4 regions of the Streptomyces sp. NBC_01717 genome follow, and region 1 is predicted to be linked to each of the others. Evidence: riboswitches for the same ligand, from Rfam matches in the RefSeq annotation. Region 1 holds a riboswitch; each other region holds the start of a gene.
What was found. Region 1 has a riboswitch for cobalamin ahead of OHB49_RS15555 (ribonucleoside-diphosphate reductase subunit alpha). Riboswitches for the same ligand answer to the same signal wherever they lie in the genome.

Region 1 (4,647 bases):
CGCGATCCGGGCACGCAGCGCGTCCCAGCGCTCCGGCCAGGTCAGCTCGGTGGCGTAGTGGTCGGGGTGCAGCACACCGCGGGCGGCGCGCGTCTCGGACCAGGCGGGCAGCGGACCGGACCGCTCGGCGAGGTCGCAGGACGCCTCGTACGCGGCGAGCATGATCCGCTCGGAGATCTTCGTGGAGAGCGCGCGGGCCTCGGGGGAGTCGAACGGCAGCCGCAGCTGGAAGAAGACGTCCTGGAGCCCCATCGCGCCCAGACCCACCGGGCGCCAGCGGGCGTTGGACCGGCCGGCCTGCTCGGTCGGGTAGAAGTTGATGTCGACGACCCGGTCGAGGAACGTCACGGCCGTACGGACGGTGGAGTCCAGCCGCTCCCAGTCGATCTCACCGTCGGCCACGAACGCCCCGAGATTGACCGAACCGAGGTTGCAGACGGCCGTCTCGCCGTCGTCGGTGACTTCGAGGATCTCGGTGCACAGGTTCGACGAGTGGACGACGCGGCCCGGCTCGGCGGTCTGGTTCGCGGTCCGGTTGGAGGCGTCCTTGAAGGTCATCCAGCCCTGGCCGGTCTGCGCGAGGGTCCGCATCATCCGGCCGTACAGCTCACGCGCCGGCATCGACTTGCGGGCCAGGCCCTTGGCCTCGGCGGCCCGGTACGCGGCGTCGAACTCGTCGCCCCACAGGTCGACCAGCTCGGGCACGTCGGCGGGCGAGAACAGCGACCAGTCGCCGTCCGTGTCGACCCGGCGCATGAACTCGTCCGGGATCCAGTGCGCCAGGTTGAGGTTGTGCGTACGCCGCTGGTCCTCACCGGTGTTGTCGCGCAGCTCCAGGAACTCCTCGATGTCCGCGTGCCACGTCTCCAGGTAGACGGCGGCGGCGCCCTTGCGGCGGCCGCCCTGGTTCACCGCGGCGACCGAGGCGTCGAGTGTCTTCAGGAACGGCACGATGCCGTTGGAGTGCCCGTTGGTGCCGCGGATCAGTGAACCGCGGGCGCGGATCCGGGAGTACGAGAGGCCGATGCCGCCCGCGTGCTTGGAGAGCCGTGCCACCTGGTGGTAGCGGTCGTAGATCGAGTCGAGCTCGTCCAGCGGCGAGTCCAGCAGATAGCAGGAGGACATCTGCGGGTGCCGGGTACCGGAGTTGAAGAGTGTGGGGGAGGAAGGCAGGTAGTCGAGGCGGCTCATCAGGCCGTACAGCGAGGCGACCTCGTCCAGTGCGCGCGCCGAGTCGTCCTCGGCGAGACCGGCCGCCACCCGCAGCATGAAGTGCTGGGGCGTCTCGATGACCTGACGGGTGTGCGGGTGGCGCAGCAGATAGCGGCTGTGCAGCGTCCGCAGCCCGAAGTAGCCGAACCGGTCGTCGGCGCCGTCGGCGAGCGACTGCTCGACCAGCGCGTCGAGCCGGGCCGCGTGGAGCGCCACGAACGCGGCCGTGCGGTCCGCGATCAGACCCTCGCGGTGGCCGACGGCGACCGAGGCGGAGAAGGACACCGCGCCCTGACCGGCCGCCTCGTCCGCGATGGTGCGGGTGAGGAGGCGGGCGGCGAGCCGGGAGTACGCGGGGTCCTCGGAGATCAGACCCGCGGCGGCCTCGGTGGCCAGCGAACGCAGCTCTGCTTCGTCCGACCGGGCGTTGCGGCCGCGCAGCGCGGCGGCGGCGACGCGTCCGGGGTCGGTGTCGGGCAGATCGACGGTGAGGTCGGTCAGGGTCCGCAGCAGTGCGGTCCCGGGTCCGTCGTTCGTGGTTCCCGTGGACTCGGCGACTGAAGCCGGATCGGCTGGCGCGATGGTCATGTGGTGCTCTCCCTCGCTCGGCTCGGGGCCGGGCGGGGAGCGGGGGCAGCCGGGCAGAGGCGTGCCCGGGAAAGGGGACAGCACTCCGTGCGGCGTCCACCGGCCCATCCGCGAGGCCCGGACGTCTGGGCGTCCGGATCGGTCGAGCCGGACGCGCTGTCGGCAGGTCCTCGGACTTACAGGGTGCGCAAAAGTGCACCGATCACACCGTTGCGGGACAGTTCCGGATTCCCACCGGATTTCCCTGCGGCGACAGCGAGCACGAGCATACATGTGGGGGCCGCCCGTTGAGGCAGCCCCCACATGTTGTGTCGTTCGGGGTTCACAGGGTGAGGCTGTAGGTCAGCAGCTGGAGGCCTGGAATGGGATACCAGTCGCGCTCCGGAGTCCGTACGAAGCCCAGGCGGTGGTAGATCCGGTGGGCGGCGAGCATGGTCGACTGCGTCGACAGGACGAGCCCCGCGACGCCGTCCGTACCCCGTGCGCGGTCGATACAGGCCCGTACGAGCGCCTCGCCCGCCCCGAGGCCACGCGCCTCCCGCGCGACGGCGAGCATCCGGAATTCGGCCTCGTCGGGGCCGGCGATGTCGGCCCACGGGTTGCCGGGCGGAGCGTATGTCACGCCGCCCAGTACCCGGCCGTCGGCGCCGACCGCGACGAGCACGTCGGCCTCGGCGGCGCGGCGCGGCACGTCGCGGAGCTGTTCGAGATACGGGTCGTCGGCACCGAGGTCGAGCAGGCCGTCGTCGAGGTACGCGTTTGCGGTGATCTCGCCGAGGAGGGGGTGTTCGGTGGGGTCGACGGGCCTGATCGATATGTCCATGGCGGAAGTGTGCCGTACGGGGGTGGGGGCCGGGGGCAGCTGCCCGGGTACACCAGGGGCGCCGATCCTGTCCGAAACCTGTGTGGCCCGGCGGGCGACGGATCCTTCCTCCGTCGCCGGCCGGGCCACATTTCTTGCTGGCGTGCAGGACTAGCTGGTCGACGGGCTCGTGTCGGGGGAGGAGGCCGGCTCAGGCCTGGCCAACGGGAGTTCGACCTTCACGCCCGGGTCGCCCGCGTCCGCCGTGTAGTCGGCAGGTGACGTCTCGTCGATTCCGGCCGGGGCCTTCACCGCGTTCAGGACGAACGTCAGCACCACCGTCACCACCACGTTCAGCACGAACGCGGTCAGGCCGATGTAGCCGATCTCGCCGATCCCCGGGATCTCCTTCGAGGAGCCGCCGAAGTGCGCCTGGGTCGGGCTCGCCACCCCGTACGCGGCGAGCGTGCCGTAGACCATGCCGACCGCCCAGCCGGCGAGCAGCGCCCAGCGGTGGAACCACCGGGTGAACAGGCCGCCGACCAGTGCCGGGAACGTCTGCAGGATCCAGATCCCGCCCAGCAGCTGGAAGTTGATCGCGACCGTCTTGTCCATCGTGAGGACGAAGGCGAGCGCACCGACCTTCACCAGCAGCGACACCAGCTTGGAGACCTTCGTCTCCTGGGCCGGGGTCGCATCGGGCTTCAGGAAGTCCTTGTAGATGTTCCGGGTGAAGAGGTTGGCGGCGGCGATCGACATGATCGCGGCGGGCACCAGCGCGCCGATACCGATCGCGGCGAACGCCACCCCGGCGAACCAGTCGGGGAACATGTTCTCGAACAGCTGCGGGATCGCCAGCTGCCCGTTCTGCACCTTGACCCCGGCGGCGATCGCCATGAAGCCGAGCAGCGCCAGCAGGCCCAGCATCAGCGAGTACAGCGGCAGGATCGTGGTGTTGCGCCGGATCACGTCACGGCTGCGGCTGGAGAGCGTCGCCGTGATCGAGTGCGGGTACATGAAGAGCGCGAGCGCCGAACCCAGGGCCAGAGTGGCGTAGCCCCATTGGCCCGTCTCGCCCGGTGCGAGCGCTCCGCGCGGGGCGCCGGTCGCCGGGTTCTTCTGCGAGAACGCCTCGCCGGCCTTGGCGAAGATGTCGTCGAATCCGCCCAGCTTGATCGGGATGTAGATGATCGCCACCGCGATGACCAGGTAGATCAGGCCGTCCTTGACGAACGCGATCAGTGCGGGGGCCCGCAGCCCGGAGGAGTACGTGTACGCGGCGAGCACCGCGAACGCGATCAGCAGCGGCAGGTCCTTGACGAACCAGTGCGTGGTCTCGCCGCCGCCGACGCCCATCACGTCCAGCACCGCCTGGATACCGACGAGCTGCAATGCGATGTACGGCATCGTGGCGAGGATGCCGGTGACGGCGACCGCCAGCGAGAGCCCCTTCGATCCGAAGCGGCCGCGGACGAAGTCCGAGGTGGTGACGTACCCGTGCTTGTGCGACACCGACCACAGCCGCGGCAGGAAGGTGAAGATCAGCGGGTACACCAGGATGGTGTACGGGACCGCGAAGAAGCCGGCCGCGCCCGCCGCGTAGATCGCGGCAGGGACGGCGACGAAGGTGTACGCGGTGTACAGGTCGCCGCCGAGCAGGAACCAGGTGACCCAGGTGCCGAACGACCGTCCGCCCAGCCCCCATTCGTCGAGGCTGGCCTCGTTCTCGGCCTTGCGCCAGCGCGCGGCCATGAAACCGATGACCGTGACGGCCAGGAAGAAGAAGATGAAGACGCCGAGCGCGACGCCGTTCACGCCGTCCTTCATGCGGAAGCACCCCCCTTGCGGGAGCGCTGGTCACGCTGCCACAGCTTGTACGCGACCATGGTGAGCGCGGTGGAGATCAGCACCCAGAGCATCTGGTACCAGTAGAAGAACGGAATGCCGATGAAGGTCGGGTCCACCTTCGCGTACGAACCCACCCAGAGCATCGCCACGAACGGCGCGACGAGACAGAGGGCGATGACCACCCTCATAGGTGTGAC
Region 2 (4,647 bases), 3.6 Mb from region 1:
CCAGGTGGAGCGGGAGTTCGCTGGTCGGGGCCAGTTCGCCGAGGACCTGACGGCCCTCCAGGTCGACGGCGACGGCGTCGCCGGGGCCGAGCCGGTCGTAGGGCACACCGCTCGGCGTGACCAGGACGAGGTCGCCGACCCTCGCCGACACATTGCCCGAGGTCCCGACGACCAGGCCCTCCGCCGCGGTCCTGCGAGCGGTGGCGACGACGCCGTGCCAGGCCTGCTCGACGGCGTCCTGTGCATCATGTGCGGCGTGTGCATCCTGTGTGTCCTGCGCGGCTGTTGCGCCGCTTCCGTCCTCATCCCGATCGCTCATGGGGCAATCCTGTCAGCGGGGCGGGTGCGGCAGGAGGGCGTCGGGTGACCGACATCTCTTTGTCGGATTTTCCAGCGGATTCGCCCTCGGAATCGGCGGTCCACGGGACGCGGCGCCGCGAGGGATTCCGGCCACCGCACGCCCTGCGGTGGCCTCCGACTGTCGCGTGGCGGACGAAACGATCAACGCCACTCCGTTTTGAGTCACCACAGAGCCCCGTCCAGTTCATCTTCCGTTCACCCAGGTTGCCTACGGTCCACGAGCCAATGACGTCGAACGATTGCCTGGGTAAATGGAACACATCACGCTGCTCCTCGCGATTGTGATCGTGACAGCTCTAGTGTTCGATTTCACGAACGGTTTCCATGACACCGCCAACGCGATGGCGACCACCATCTCGACCGGCGCTCTCAAACCCAAGACAGCGGTGGCCATGTCCGCCGCTCTCAACCTGGTCGGCGCGTTCCTCTCGGTCGAGGTCGCCAAAACGATCTCCGGCGGGATCATCAACGAGAACGGGCTGCGGACAGAAGTCATCTTCGCGGCCCTCGTCGGCGCCATTCTGTGGAATCTGCTGACCTGGCTGGTCGGCCTGCCGTCCAGTTCCTCCCACGCCCTCTTCGGCGGTCTCATCGGCGCCGCGGTGATGTCGGCGGGCTGGTCCTCGGTCGACGGCGGCACCGTCGTCACCAAGGTGCTGCTCCCCGCGGTCGCCGCCCCGGTCGTCGCCGGTCTCGCCGCACTGCTGGCGACCAGGCTGACGTACCGGATCGGCGGCAAGGTCCGTAACGACGCCCAGGAGAAGGCCACCGCGAAGGGCTACCGCGCCGGCCAGATCGCCTCGGCCGGACTGGTCTCGCTCGCCCACGGCACCAACGACGCGCAGAAGACCATGGGCATCATCACCCTGGCCCTGGTCACCGGCGGCGTCCTGTCCCCCGGCTCCAACCCGCCGGTCTGGGTCATCGTCTCCGCGGGCATGGCCATCGCGCTCGGCACCTACCTCGGTGGCTGGCGCATCATCCGCACCATGGGCAGTGGCCTCACCGAACTCAAGCCGCCGCAGGGCTTCGCCGCCCAGACCAGCGCGGCCACGGTCATCCTGGCCTCCTCGCACCTCGGCTTCTCCCTCTCCACCACCCAGTCGTGCTCCGGCGCCGTGATGGGTGCGGGGCTGGGCCGCCGGGGCGGTGTGGTCCGCTGGTCCACCGCGACCCGGATGTTCGTCGCCTGGGGTCTGACCCTGCCGGCCGCCGGTCTGGTCGGTGCGGGCGCGGAGTTCCTCACCAAGCAGGGCACCTGGGGTGTCGTCGTCGTCGCCATGCTGCTGATCGGCGGGTCCGCCGCCATCTGGCTGCTGTCCCGCCGCAAGCCGGTCGGTCACGGCGATGTCGCTCCCGCCGCCGAACCGGCGGGTGTCATCACCACCGCCATCGCGGCCGTCACCCCGCCGCCCACCGGGGCCGCGGCTCCGGCCACCACGGCGGACGCGACCGCAGCCACGGACCTCAAGACCACCATCCCGGCCCCGGCCGGAACCGTCGCCGATCCGGCGCGGCCCGCCACGGTGTAAGGACAGATCACCATGAACATCGACTGGGCAGCTCTCGGCTCCGTCTTCGGCGTCTCCCTCGTCGTCACCGTGGCGCTGGTGGGCCTCTTCACCCTGGGCATCGTCGGCCTCTCCAAGCAGCCGGAACCGGCTGCGCAGGGCGGCTCCGCCTCAGGCTCCCTGGCACTCGCCCGCACCGGCGCGTACCTCTGCTTCGGGCTCTGCGCGGCCGCGGTCGCGTACGGGATCTATCTGATCGTCGCCTGAGCACCTGGCCGCACTCCGTCATCGGGGTTCCATCGGGCCGGACACACCTCGCGTGTGGCCGGCCCGATGTGCGTCCGCGCACACTGCGCCGCCGCAGGTCAAGGCCAGGTTGACGGGCATTCGCGGAGCGTGGTGGACTGCCGGAGCCATTTACGGCGACAGCAGAGGAAGCCGGTGCGAATCCGGCGCGGTCCCGCCACTGTCACCGGGGAGCAGTCCCCCACACCGGAAGTCACGGCTCGCGCAGGCGGGCTGGAAGGCCGGGGGAACTGCGGATCCGGGAGCCAGGAGACTCTCGCCGCCGGTCACGTCGAACCAGGGCGCGGACCCTGAGTGAGGACATATCGCCATGCCCGGCTGCCGTGCGTCGTCGTCCGTTTCTGTGCCGCTCCCACCGGGAGCCGGCTGTACGAAGGTCCTTCGAGGCGCAACGGCCGGCTGAGCCGTGCGAGCCGACCGCATCTTCGCGTACGGCGCCACGGCCGGTCTGATCGGCGATCAGCTGCTCGGTGATCCCCGCCGACGGCATCCGGTCGCCGCGTTCGGACGGGCCGCCGCGGCCGTCGAGCGCCGCCTGTGGCGCGACCACCGCGGGTGGGGCGCGCTGCACACCCTGGTCTGCGCCGGAGGTGCCGCGGCCGGAGCCGCGCTGGCCGCCCGTGCCGTACGCCGTCATCCCGCCGCATCCGTCGCCCTCACCGCGGCCGCGACCTGGTCGGTCGTCGGCGGCACATCGCTGGGGCGGGAGGCCCGCGCCATCGGCGGCGCGCTGGCCGCCGGTGACATCGCACTGGCCCGTGAGCGGCTCCCCCATCTGTGCGGCCGCGACCCGCACTCCCTCGACGGGCCGCAGATCGCACGCGCCGTGGTGGAGTCCGTCGCCGAGAACACCTCCGACGCGGTGGTCGGCGCGCTGGTGTGGGGCGCGGTGGGCGGCGTGCCCGGACTCGTCGCCTTCCGGGCCGTCAACACCCTCGACGCCATGGTCGGACACAAATCACCGCGCCATCTGCGCTACGGCTGGGCCTCGGCCCGGCTGGACGATGTCGTGGGCTGGCCCGGTGCCCGGCTCACGGCCGTGCTCGCCGTGGTTGCCGGCGGGCATCCACGTCGGGCGGTACGGGCCTGGCGGGCCGACGCCGGCAAGCACCCGAGCCCCAACGCGGGGCCGGTGGAGGCCTCGTTCGCGGGCGCGCTCGGCGTACGGCTGGGCGGGACCCTCGCGTACGCCGGCCGAGTCGAGCACCGGCCGGTGCTGAACGGCGCGGCCGGCCGTGCGGTGCGGACCGAGGACATCGAGCGCGCGGTGCGGCTGTCGCGCCGGGTGGGGGTGCTGGCCCTCGGCGTGTGCGCGGCGGGCCGGCTGATCGCGGGACGGCGGTCGGCCACGGGGCGGCGCCCGGCCGCGGGACGGAGCGGAAAATGAGCGGCGGACTGCTGGTCGCCGGAACCACGTCGGACGCGGGCAAGAGCGTCGTCACGGCAGGCATCTGCCGCTGGCTGGTGCGCCAGGGAGTGAAGGTCGCGCCGTTCAAGGCGCAGAACATGTCGCTGAACTCGTTCGTCACCCGCGAGGGCGCGGAGATCGGACGTGCGCAGGCGATGCAGGCCCAGGCAGCCCGGGTGGAGCCGACCGCGCTGATGAACCCGGTACTGCTCAAGCCCGGCAGCGACCGCTCCAGCCAGGTCGTCCTGATGGGCAGGCCGGTGGGCGAGATGAGTGCACGCGGCTACCACGGGGGGCGGCAGGAGTCGCTGCTCTCCACGGTCGTGGACTGTCTGGAGCAGCTTCGGGGCACGTATGACGCGGTGATCTGCGAAGGGGCGGGCAGCCCGGCCGAGATCAATCTGCGCCGCACCGACATCGTGAACATGGGGATCGCGCGGGCCGCGCGGTTCCCGGTGGTCGTCGTCGGCGACATCGACCGTGGCGGTGTCTTCGCCTCCTTCTTCGGTACGACGGCGCTGCTCAGCGCCGAGGACCAGGCGCTGATCGCGGGCTATCTGGTCAACAAGTTCCGCGGCGACGTGTCGCTGCTGGAGCCGGGGCTCGACATGCTGCACGGGCTCACCGGGCGGCCGACCTACGGGGTGCTGCCGTTCGCCCATGGCCTGGGCATCGACGAGGAGGACGGACTGCGGGTCTCGCTGCGCGGGGCCGTACGCGAATCGGTCGTCGCGCCGCCGCACGGCGAGGACGTGCTGCGGGTCGCGGTGTGCGCGGTGCCGCTCATGTCGAACTTCACCGATGTGGACGCGCTGGCCGCCGAACCGGGTGTGGTGGTGCGGTTCGTGGACCGGGCGGAGGAGCTCGCCGACGCGGACCTGGTGATCGTGCCCGGCACGCGCGGCACGGTGAAGGCGCTGGCCTGGCTGCGCGAACGCGGGCTGGCCGACGCGCTGCTGCGGCGGGCTGCCCAGGGGCGTCCGGTGCTCGGTATCTGCGGCGGGTTCCAGGTGCTCGGCGAGCGCATCGAGGACGAGGTGGAGTCGCGGGCCGGGCAGGTCG
Region 3 (4,647 bases), 3.0 Mb from region 1:
CGACCTCCATGACCCGGCGGCCGGCCGCGACGGAGCCGGTGAACGACACCTTGTCGATGCCCGGATGCCCGACCAGGTACTCACTCACCTCGCGGTCCGCCGGGAGGATCGACAGCACGCCCTCGGGGAGCCCGGCCTCGGCGGCGATCTCGGCCAGGATGTAGGCGTCCAGGGGCGATTCGGGCGAGACCTTGAGGACGGCCGTGCAGCCGGACAGCAGCGCGGGCGCGAGTTTGGCGGCGGCGGTGAACTGCGGGACGTTCCACGGCACGACGGCCGCGACGACGCCGACCGGCTCCCGGCGCACCAGCAGCGGCCCGAGGACGCCGTCGCGCCGTTCCTCGTACGGGAAGGTACGGGCGACGGTGATCGCCGCGTCCCACACCATCATCGCGGCGAGTGCCTGCACCATCACACTGGAGCTGTACGGGGTTCCGTTCTCGGAGCTGATGACGCGGGCGATCTCCTCGTACCGCACGGCGAACGCGTCCTTGATCCGGGTGATCACCTCGATCCGCTCGTCGAGGGACGCCCGCGGCCAGGGCCCTTCGTCGAAGGCCCGGCGGGCGGCGTCGACAGCCCGGTCCACGTCCCCCTCGCAGGCGTGCGGCACCCGGCCGATGACCTGCTCGGTGTGGGGCGATATCACCTCGATGACGTCCTGGCCGAGCGGATCGACCAACTCCCCGCCGATGAACAGTTTTCCGTGTTCGACAAGCTCGGTCATGGCTGCTGCCTCCCGCGACCCGGCACGTACCGACTCCGCACCTGACTCCATACCTGACTCCGTGTCAGAACTGATACCAGTTCCAGTTCCAGGAGTCCACGGATCCGACGGCGATCGACCTCGGACGAATAGTCGACCAGGGCTACTACTGGAACGAGTTCTCGTTACAGTGGTTGCGGCGCAGCACGGCCGCATGCCGGGACGAGAGATGGGGATCTCATGACACAGGTGACCGAGCACGGCGGCGGCGTGTGGTCCATCAAGGTCCCCATCCCGGACAACCCGCTCGGCCACACCCTGGTTCACGTCCTTGACACCGGCCGCGGCCCGGTCCTGATCGACACCGGCTGGGACGACCCGGAGGCCTGGGACACCCTGGTCGCGGGCCTCACCGCCATCGGAGTCGGCATCACCGACATCCATGGCGTGGTCATCACCCACCACCACCCCGACCACCACGGCCTGTCCGGCCAGGTCCGCGAATCATCCGGGGCCTGGATCGCGATGCACGCCGCGGACACCGCGATCGTGCGCCGCACCCGCGAGTCCGAACCGGGCACCTGGCTGGCCTACCTGGCGGCGAAACTCACCGCGGTCGGCGCCCCCGAGGACCACCTCGCCCCACTGCGCGCCGCCCGCGCCACCGGCCGGATGCGCACCCTGCCCGGCCTTCGCGCCGCCCTCCCGGACCGCGAGATCGTCCCCGGCGAGCTGCTCGACCTGGCGGGCCGCCGGCTCCGCGCGGTCTGGACGCCGGGCCACACCCCCGGCCATGTCTGCCTGCATCTGGAGGAGGACCACCCGGCGAACCTGCCCGGCCGCGGCCGGCTCTTCTCCGGCGACCATCTGCTGCCCGGGATCAGTCCGCACATCGGGCTGTACGAGGACCCGGACGACGCGACGGCCACCGACCCACTGGGCGACTACCTCGACTCGCTGGAGCGCATCGGCCGGCTGGGCGTCGCCGAGGTGCTGCCCGCCCACCAGCACGCGTTCCCGGACGCGGCCCGGCGCGTACAGGAACTCCTCGACCACCACGAGGAGCGGCTGACCGGCCTGCTCGCGCTGCTCGCCACCCCGCTCACGCCGTGGCAGCTGGCCGAGCGGATGGAGTGGAACCGGCCGTGGGAACAGATCCCGCACGGCTCACGGAACATTGCGGTCTCGGAGGCCGAGGCCCACGTCCGCCGACTGGTGAAGCTGGGGCGCGCGGAGGCGATGACAGGGAGCGATCCGGTGACGTACATCGCGGTGTGAGGGGGTTCGCCGACGATCCCCTCCAACACCGAGCCGCTCCTCCGCCTGAACGACGAAGCCCGCGACAAGGCCACCATGGCCACGGTTCGCGATGAGGCACCGGCCGTCATCAGGGGCTGACCTCCTCTCCCACCGCTCCGACCCGGCCCGACCCGGCCCGACCTCACGGGTGACGTACGTCGCTGTTCCGGGCGCCCCTCCGCCCGAAGCGGCGGGCTAGGCCCCGGTAGAGTGTGGGCGTCGTCATCATGCCCGTTCAGGGGGAAGCCGGTGCGAATCCGGCACTGACCACGCAACCGTGAGCCGCTGACACAGCGGTGAGTCGGAATGCCCTGTCCGCGGTCGTGACCGGCTCGCGTCACCGGAACCCCGGTGACCGGCACCGTCGAGGCATACGGGGCCGGAGCCTGGTGCCTGAGTGTGCCTGTGCCCGGTTCCCACCGCAGGAGAGGCCCAGCCCACCATGACCGTTCGCCGCACCGCAGCAACGCTCGCCGCCACCGCCACCGTGCTCTGTGCGGCCGCTGCCCCGGCCGCGGTGGCGGCGCCGTCTCCGTCGCCCACCCCGTCCGTCGCGCTGCCGTCCGGGCTGTACGGCACCAAGGACCCGACGTACGACGGGGTCTGGAGGCAGTCGCTGGCCTTCATCGCCCAGCGGCTCGAAGGGGTCACCCCCGCGGCCGCGTCCGTCGACTGGCTGGTCGCCCAGCAGTGTGACAGCGGCGCCTACGCCTCGTACCGCGCGGATGTCAGCAAACCGTGCGACGCGAAGACCATGACGGACACCAACGCCACAGCCGCCGCGGTCCAGGCGCTCGCCGAGGTCGGCGGGCACGGCGATGCCGTCGACAACGGGGTCGCCTGGCTGAAGTCCGTTCAGAACGAGGACGGCGGCTGGGGTTACAACCCGGGCTCGCCCAGCGACGCCAACTCCACCTCGATCGTGATCGGCGCCCTGGCCAAGCGGGGCCAGCGGCTCGGCGATGTGACGACCGAGGGCGGCAAAACGCCGTACGACGCGCTGCTCGAGCTGGCGATCCCGTGCGGCGGCAAGGACGGCGGCGCGTTCGCGTACCAGCCCGACAAGGGCGGCAAGCTCGCCGCCAACGCGGACGCCACCGCGGCCGGTGTGCTCGGTTCCATGGGCAAGGGGCTGGCCGCCTGGAACAATTCCGCGTCCGAGGACAAGGCGCCCACCTGCCACAAGGGCGCCGTCGTCAAGCCCGAGCAGGCCGCCCAGAACGGTGCGCACTATCTCGCGGGTGCCCTCGCGAAGACCGGCCACCTGAACCAGCCGCCGATGCCGGGCGCCACCGACACCACCGAGCAGCCCGACTTCGGCAACACCGCGGACGCGGTCGTCGCCCTGGCCGCCGCGGGCCACCAGGACAAGGCGGCCGGCGCGCTCGGCTGGCTGAAGAAGCACGCCGCGCCCTGGGCGGCCGAGAACGGCCCGGCCGCCTACGCCCAGTTGGTCGTGGCCGCGCACACGACCGGCGCCGATGCCCGCGACTTCGGCGGTGTCGACCTGGTCGAGCGGCTGAGCGCGACCGGGCCGAAGCCGGCCGCCGTCCACACACCCTCGCCGGCCACCAGCGACTACGCGGCGCAGGACGGCACGAGCGACGACGCCGGTCTCGGCGTGTGGTGGCTCGTCGGTATCGGTCTCGCCGCCGGTGCCGGTGTCGGCTTCCTCATCAGCAGCCGCCGGAAGACCCCGCAGCTGTGAACCGAGCGGGGAATCGATCCGGGTGGCCGACGGCGGGCGCCCTGCTGCTCGTTCTCGGCGCCGTCCTGACCGTGCTCGGCGCGGGCACCGCCCACGCGGCCGGCTACCGCTACTGGTCGTTCTGGGAGGGCAAGGGGACGGGCTGGGCGTATGCCACCCAGGGCCCGTCGCTGGTCCGGCCCGACGACGGTGCGGTGCAGGGCTTCCGGTTCTCGGTCAGCGAGGACTCCCAGGACTCGGCGAAGCCACGCCGCGCCCCCGACTTCGCGGCGATCTGCGCGGACACCCCCGCCAAGGACGGCAGCAAGCGGGTCGCGCTCGTCATCGACCCCGGCACGGCGGCGGACGCCCCTGACGGGGAGACGCCGCCCGCGCCGCGTACCGCGTGCGCGCAGGTCGCCGAGGACGCGAGCGCCGCGGAGGCCCTCGCCTCCGTGGCCAAGCCGCTGCGCTACAGCAGCGAGGCACTGCTCTGCGCGATCTCCGGCTATCCGGCCTCGGGCTGCGGTGAGCAGGTCTCCGGCACCGGGCACGCCGACACCACGTCGCAGGAGCCCGCGAGCCCGTCCGCCTCGGCCCACCCGGGGAGCGGCAGCGGCGGTCCGTCCGCCGGGGTGCTCGCCGGTGTCGCCGCCGTCCTTCTGCTCGGCGTCGCCGCGGTCGTGCAGGCCCGCCGCCGCCGCGGATGACCGTCTCCGCCGGCACGGCCCGGCCGGGCCGTGCCCTGCGTGCCCCCGAGGCGACCCGCAGCAACGCCCTGCCCGCGGGGGCCTGGTGGCTGTGGGCGCTCGGGCTGGCCACCGCCGCCTCCCGGACCAGCAATCCACTGCTGCTCGGGCTGCTGGTGGGGGTGGCCGGTTACGTCGTGGCGGCGCGCCGGACGGATGCGCCGTGGGCCCGTTCGTACGGGGCGTTCATCAGGATCGGGCTGTTC
Region 4 (4,647 bases), 870 kb from region 1:
CGGGGGGCGGACATAGCGGGTGCCGTAGGACTGGACCCAGCCGTGCTGGGTGGCGAGGTAGCCGGTGAGCTGCTCGGCGAAGTACTGCACCATGTCGTTGCGTTCGGGCTCGCCGTGCACCAGGACGTCGATGCCGGCCTCCTCCTGGAAGGCGAGGACGTCGCGGATCTCGCTCTCGATGCGCTGCTCATAAGCGGCAGTGTCGATGCGCCCTGCGCGCAGATCGGCACGGGCGGTGCGCAGCTCGCTCGTCTGCGGGAACGATCCGATGGTGGTGGTGGGCAGCGGTGGCAGTTCGAGGTGGGCGCTCTGGGCAGCAGACCGTTCCTCGTACGGCTGGGAGCGGCGGCCGTCGGCGTCCGTGACGGCGGCGGCCCTGAACCTTACAGCCGGGTCGTGGGTGATCGGGGAGATCGCGCGGGAGGCGAGGTAGGCGCGATTGGCGGCGAGCTCCGTGGCGATGGCGTCGGTGCCCTGAGCCAGGCCCTTGGCCAGGGTGACGATCTCGTCCGTCTTCTGCCGGGCGAAGGCGAGCCAGCGAAGGACCTGCGGATCGATGTCCCGCTCAGCCGCAGCGTCGATCGGTACGTGCAGGAGGGAACAGGAGGCGGCCACATCCACCTGATCGGCGAGGCCGAGGAGCGCGCCCAGGGTGGCCAGGGACTTCTCGAGGTCGTTGATCCAGATGTTGCGGCCGTCGACCACTCCGGCGACCAGGCGCTTGCCGGTGAGTCCGCCCACCGAGGCCAGCGCGTCGAGGTTGGCGGCGCCGGCGCCGGTGAAGTCGAGGGCCAGGCCCTCGATGGGGGCTTTCGCCAGGACGGGCAGGGCGTCGCCGAGCCGGTCGAAGTAGGAGGCGACGATCAGCTTGGGGCGGTCGGTCAGGCCACCGAGGTCGCGGTAGGCACGGGCGGCGGCGTTCAGCTCGGCCGGCGAGCGGTCCTGGACCAGTGCGGGCTCGTCGAGCTGCACCCAGTCGGCACCGGCCGCGCGCAGGTCCGCCAGCACCTCGGCGTAGACGGGCAGCAGCCGGTCCAGGAGGGTCAGCGGTTCGAAGTCCGCGGCCACGCCGGGAGCCGGCTTGGCGAGCAGGAGATAAGTGACCGGACCGACGAGTACAGGCCGGGCGGCGAGGCCGAGAGCGATCGCCTCCTTGAGCTCCCCGACCTGCTTGGTGGAGTCAGTGGTGAATACCGTTTCGGGTCCCAACTCAGGCACCAGGTAGTGGTAGTTGGTGTCGAACCACTTGGTCATCTCCAGCGGCGCCACGTCCTGGGTGCCCCGTGCCATGGCGAAGTAGCCGTCGAGCGCGTCGGCTTCGACGGCCGCACGGTGTCGCTGAGGGACGGCGCCGACCATGACGCTGGTGTCCAGGACATGGTCGTAGTACGAGAAGTCACCGGTCGGCACCCCGTGGATGCCTGTGTCGGCCAGTTGCTGCCAGGTGGACCGGCGCAGATCCGCCGCGGTCCGACGGAGGGCGTCGGCGGTGACACGGCCCTTCCAGTAGCCCTCGACGGCCTTCTTCAGTTCCCGGTTCGGGCCCTGGCGGGGGTAGCCGTACACGGTGGCCCGTGCTGCCGCGGCTGCGGTCTTGGCTGTCACGGAAATCTCCTTCGCGAGATGACTCCTGAGGATCCCGGAGACGGGACACGGGCGCGAAGGGATGACGAACCGGACGGACGGGACTCGCGCCGTCGGCGCGGTCGTCCACCTGGTATGTACGCCGACCCGCCCACGAGGTCACCGGGATATCCGCACGCGATCGGTCACGTACGGGCAACGGGCAGGTCTTCGGACTCGCGGGCGCACCTGCCGAGGCAGATTCCTACTGGCCGTCGCTTCCCGGATCCGACCGGATCCAGTGCGTATGACGGCGGTCGTTCCCACTCACCGCTGCGGGGCAGTCCCGGATTTCCACCGGGTTCCCTCTTGCGACGCGCCTGCCTGGCGGACAGGGCGAACCAGCTGCACCGGCCAGACTAGAGGTCAGGCCGCTCCTGAGGCGCCGCTGTTCACATTCCGGGACAATGCGCGTCCACTTCGCACACGACGATGTCCAGGCCGGGCCGCGCGCACACCTCTGCGATGCCGGTGCCCACCCCACCGCCGCCGACCACGCCGACCCGGCGGATGTCCCGGCTCATGACCGTGCCTCCGTGCGCTCGACGATGTGTTGCGTGTAGGCGTCCGGGGTGAAGAAGAGCGGCAGCTCAGCCCTCAGAGCGTTCTGCTCGAAGAGCATCCGTACCTCGTCGAGAGCTGCCCAGGGGTACTCGGCGCCCAGGGCGGCGAGCTCGTCGTCCAGCAGCTCCAGCACCGTCTCACGGCCCACCACGCGATGCCGCAGCCATTGCCAGATCTGCACGCGGGCGATCTCGGCTGTCGCGGCATCCTCCATCAGGCCGTGCAGGGCGACCGCCCCGCTGCCGCGGAGCCAGGCGTCGAAGTACCGCAACGCCACCGCGATGTTGGTACGGACGCCCTCCGGGGTGGGCGGACCGCTGAGCTTGCGCACCGACAGGAGGTCCTTCGCTGTCACTTCCACGTCCTCGCGGGTGCGTTCGATCTGATGGCTGCAGTCTCCGAGGACGCCGTCGAAGACCTCACGGCAGACGGGAACGAGTCCTGGATGGGCGACCCACGAGCCGTCGAAGCCGTCCTCTGCCTCGCGTTCCTTGTCCAGCCGGACCTTGGTCAGCGCCACCTCGTCGGCGGCCCGGTCCGTGCCGGGCACGTGGGCGGCCATTCCCCCGATGGCGTGGGCGCCGCGCCGGTGGCAGGTGCGCACGAGCAGATCCGTGTACGCGCGCATGAACGGGGCGGTCATCGTCAGCGTGGCCCGGTCGGGCAGCAGGAAGTCGGTGCGGTGGCCGAACGTCTTGATCAGGCTGAAGAGATAGTCCCAGCGTCCGGCGTTGAGGCCGGAACTGTGCTCGCGCAGTTCGTAGAGGATCTCCTCCATCTCGAACGCGGCGGTGATCGTCTCGATCAGGACCGTGGCGCGGACCGTGCCGCGGTCGATGCCGAGCAGCTCCTGCGCCAGGACGAAGACGTCGTTCCAGAGACGGGCCTCGTAGCGGTTCTCCAGTTTGGGCAGGTAGAAGTACGGGCCCGAGCCGGCATCGATCTGGCGCCGTGCGCAATGAAAGAAGTACAGACCGAAGTCCACGAGTGCAGCCGGCACGGGTCCGCCGTCGAACTCCAGGTGCTCCTCCGCAAGGTGCCAGCCCCGCGGGCGGACCGCGATCGTCGCGACGTGGTCGCCGAGCCGGTACTCCTTGCCCTCGGGGGTGCGGAAGTCGATCCGGCGCTCCACGGCATCGAGCAGATTGAGCTGACCGCCGATGATGTTGTGCCAGGTGGGGGAGGTGGCGTCCTCGAAGTCCGCCATCCACACGTTCGCCCCGGAGTTGAGGGCGTTGACGGTCATGCCGCGGTCGGGAGCGCCGGTGATCTCCACGCGGCGGTCCGCCAGCCCGGGACCGGGCGGCGCCGCGCGCCACGACCGGTCCGAGCGGACGGAGGCGGTGGCGAGGGGAAAGTCGAGAGGGGATCCGGCGGCGAGCCGGATCGCCTGTCGTTTGCGCTCCTTCAGGAGGTCCTGGCGACGCCCCCCGAAGGCAGCTGCGAGCCGGCCGACGAAGTCGAGGGCCGCGGGGGTCAGGATCTCCTCGTGGCGATCGCCGGGTGCCGCGAGGACCCGGACGCGGTGTGTCACTGCGCTGGTGGACATCAGGTTCTCCTGGTCGGGGGAGCGGAGCGAGAGCCGGCACGGAGACGGGCGTGCCGGCCCACGGACTGGAGCCCGAGAGGCCTAGTGGAACTGCTGCTCCTCCGTGGAGCCGGCGAGCGCGGTGGTCGAGGAGGCGGGGTTCACGGCGGTGGAAACGAGGTCGAAGTAGCCGGTCCCGACCTCGCGCTGGTGCTTGACGGCAGTGAAACCTTGCGACTGCGCGGCGAACTCGCGCTCCTGGAGGTCGACATAGGCGGTCATGCCGTGCTCGGCGTAGCCGCGTGCGAGGTCGAACATCCCGTGGTTGAGGGAGTGGAAGCCGGCCAGGGTGATGAACTGGAAGCGGTAGCCCATCGCCCCCAGCTCCCGCTGGAACTTGGCGATCTGGTCGTCGTCCAGGGCTGCCTTCCAGTTGAAGGACGGCGAGCAGTTGTAGGCCAGCATCTGGTTCGGGTGCTGCGCATGGACGGCTTCGGCGAACTCGCGGGCCTGTGCGAGGTCCGGGGTGCCCGTCTCGACCCAGATCAGGTCGGAGTACGGGGCGTAGGCGAGGGCGCGCGCGATGACGGGTGCCATGCCGTTCTGCACTCGGTAGAAGCCTTCCGCGGTGCGCTCACCCGTGACGAACTGCGCGTCGCGCTCGTCGACGTCACTGGTCAGCAGGTTCGCCGCGAGCGCATCGGTCCGTGCCACGATGAGGGTGGGCACGTCGGCGATGTCGGCGGCGAGGCGTGCCGCGTTGAGGGTGCGGATGTGCTGGGCGGTGGGAACGAGGACCTTGCCGCCGAGGTGACCGCACTTCTTCTCGGAGGCCAGCTGGTCCTCGTAGTGGATGCCCGCCGCACCGGCCGCGATCATCGCCTTGGTCAGCTCGAAGGCGTTGAGCGGTCCGCCGAAGCCGGCCTCGGCGT

Region 2: another riboswitch for cobalamin. It lies ahead of OHB49_RS32000 (cobalamin biosynthesis protein); the one in region 1 lies ahead of OHB49_RS15555 (ribonucleoside-diphosphate reductase subunit alpha).
Region 3: another riboswitch for cobalamin. It lies ahead of OHB49_RS29340 (prenyltransferase/squalene oxidase repeat-containing protein); the one in region 1 lies ahead of OHB49_RS15555 (ribonucleoside-diphosphate reductase subunit alpha).
Region 4: another riboswitch for cobalamin. It lies ahead of metE (5-methyltetrahydropteroyltriglutamate--homocysteine S-methyltransferase); the one in region 1 lies ahead of OHB49_RS15555 (ribonucleoside-diphosphate reductase subunit alpha).

The regions. Positions count from the first base shown of each region.
Region 1 is NZ_CP109178.1:3,463,098-3,467,744, reverse strand. Features, by position in the region: gene OHB49_RS15555 (ribonucleoside-diphosphate reductase subunit alpha) at 1-1,800, opposite strand, end outside; cobalamin riboswitch at 1,945-2,069, opposite strand; gene OHB49_RS15550 (GNAT family N-acetyltransferase) at 2,123-2,623, opposite strand; gene mctP (monocarboxylate uptake permease MctP) at 2,774-4,429, opposite strand; gene OHB49_RS15540 (DUF3311 domain-containing protein) at 4,426-4,647, opposite strand, start outside.
Region 2 is NZ_CP109178.1:7,067,180-7,071,826, reverse strand. Features, by position in the region: gene OHB49_RS32015 (class II aldolase/adducin family protein) at 1-319, opposite strand, end outside; gene OHB49_RS32010 (inorganic phosphate transporter) at 612-1,892, shown strand; gene OHB49_RS32005 (hypothetical protein) at 1,905-2,138, shown strand; cobalamin riboswitch at 2,304-2,432, shown strand; gene OHB49_RS32000 (cobalamin biosynthesis protein) at 2,584-3,564, shown strand; gene OHB49_RS31995 (cobyric acid synthase) at 3,561-4,647, shown strand, end outside.
Region 3 is NZ_CP109178.1:6,472,436-6,477,082, reverse strand. Features, by position in the region: gene OHB49_RS29355 (aldehyde dehydrogenase) at 1-727, opposite strand, end outside; gene OHB49_RS29350 (MBL fold metallo-hydrolase) at 947-1,984, shown strand; partial or broken gene OHB49_RS29345 (hypothetical protein) at 2,003-2,104, shown strand; cobalamin riboswitch at 2,197-2,383, shown strand; gene OHB49_RS29340 (prenyltransferase/squalene oxidase repeat-containing protein) at 2,448-3,713, shown strand; gene OHB49_RS29335 (SCO2322 family protein) at 3,755-4,402, shown strand; gene OHB49_RS29330 (energy-coupling factor transporter transmembrane component T) at 4,399-4,647, shown strand, end outside.
Region 4 is NZ_CP109178.1:2,594,284-2,598,930, reverse strand. Features, by position in the region: gene metE (5-methyltetrahydropteroyltriglutamate--homocysteine S-methyltransferase) at 1-1,605, opposite strand, end outside; cobalamin riboswitch at 1,769-1,984, opposite strand; partial or broken gene OHB49_RS11815 (3-hydroxyacyl-CoA dehydrogenase NAD-binding domain-containing protein) at 2,034-2,147, opposite strand; gene aceB (malate synthase A) at 2,144-3,736, opposite strand; gene aceA (isocitrate lyase) at 3,818-4,647, opposite strand, start outside.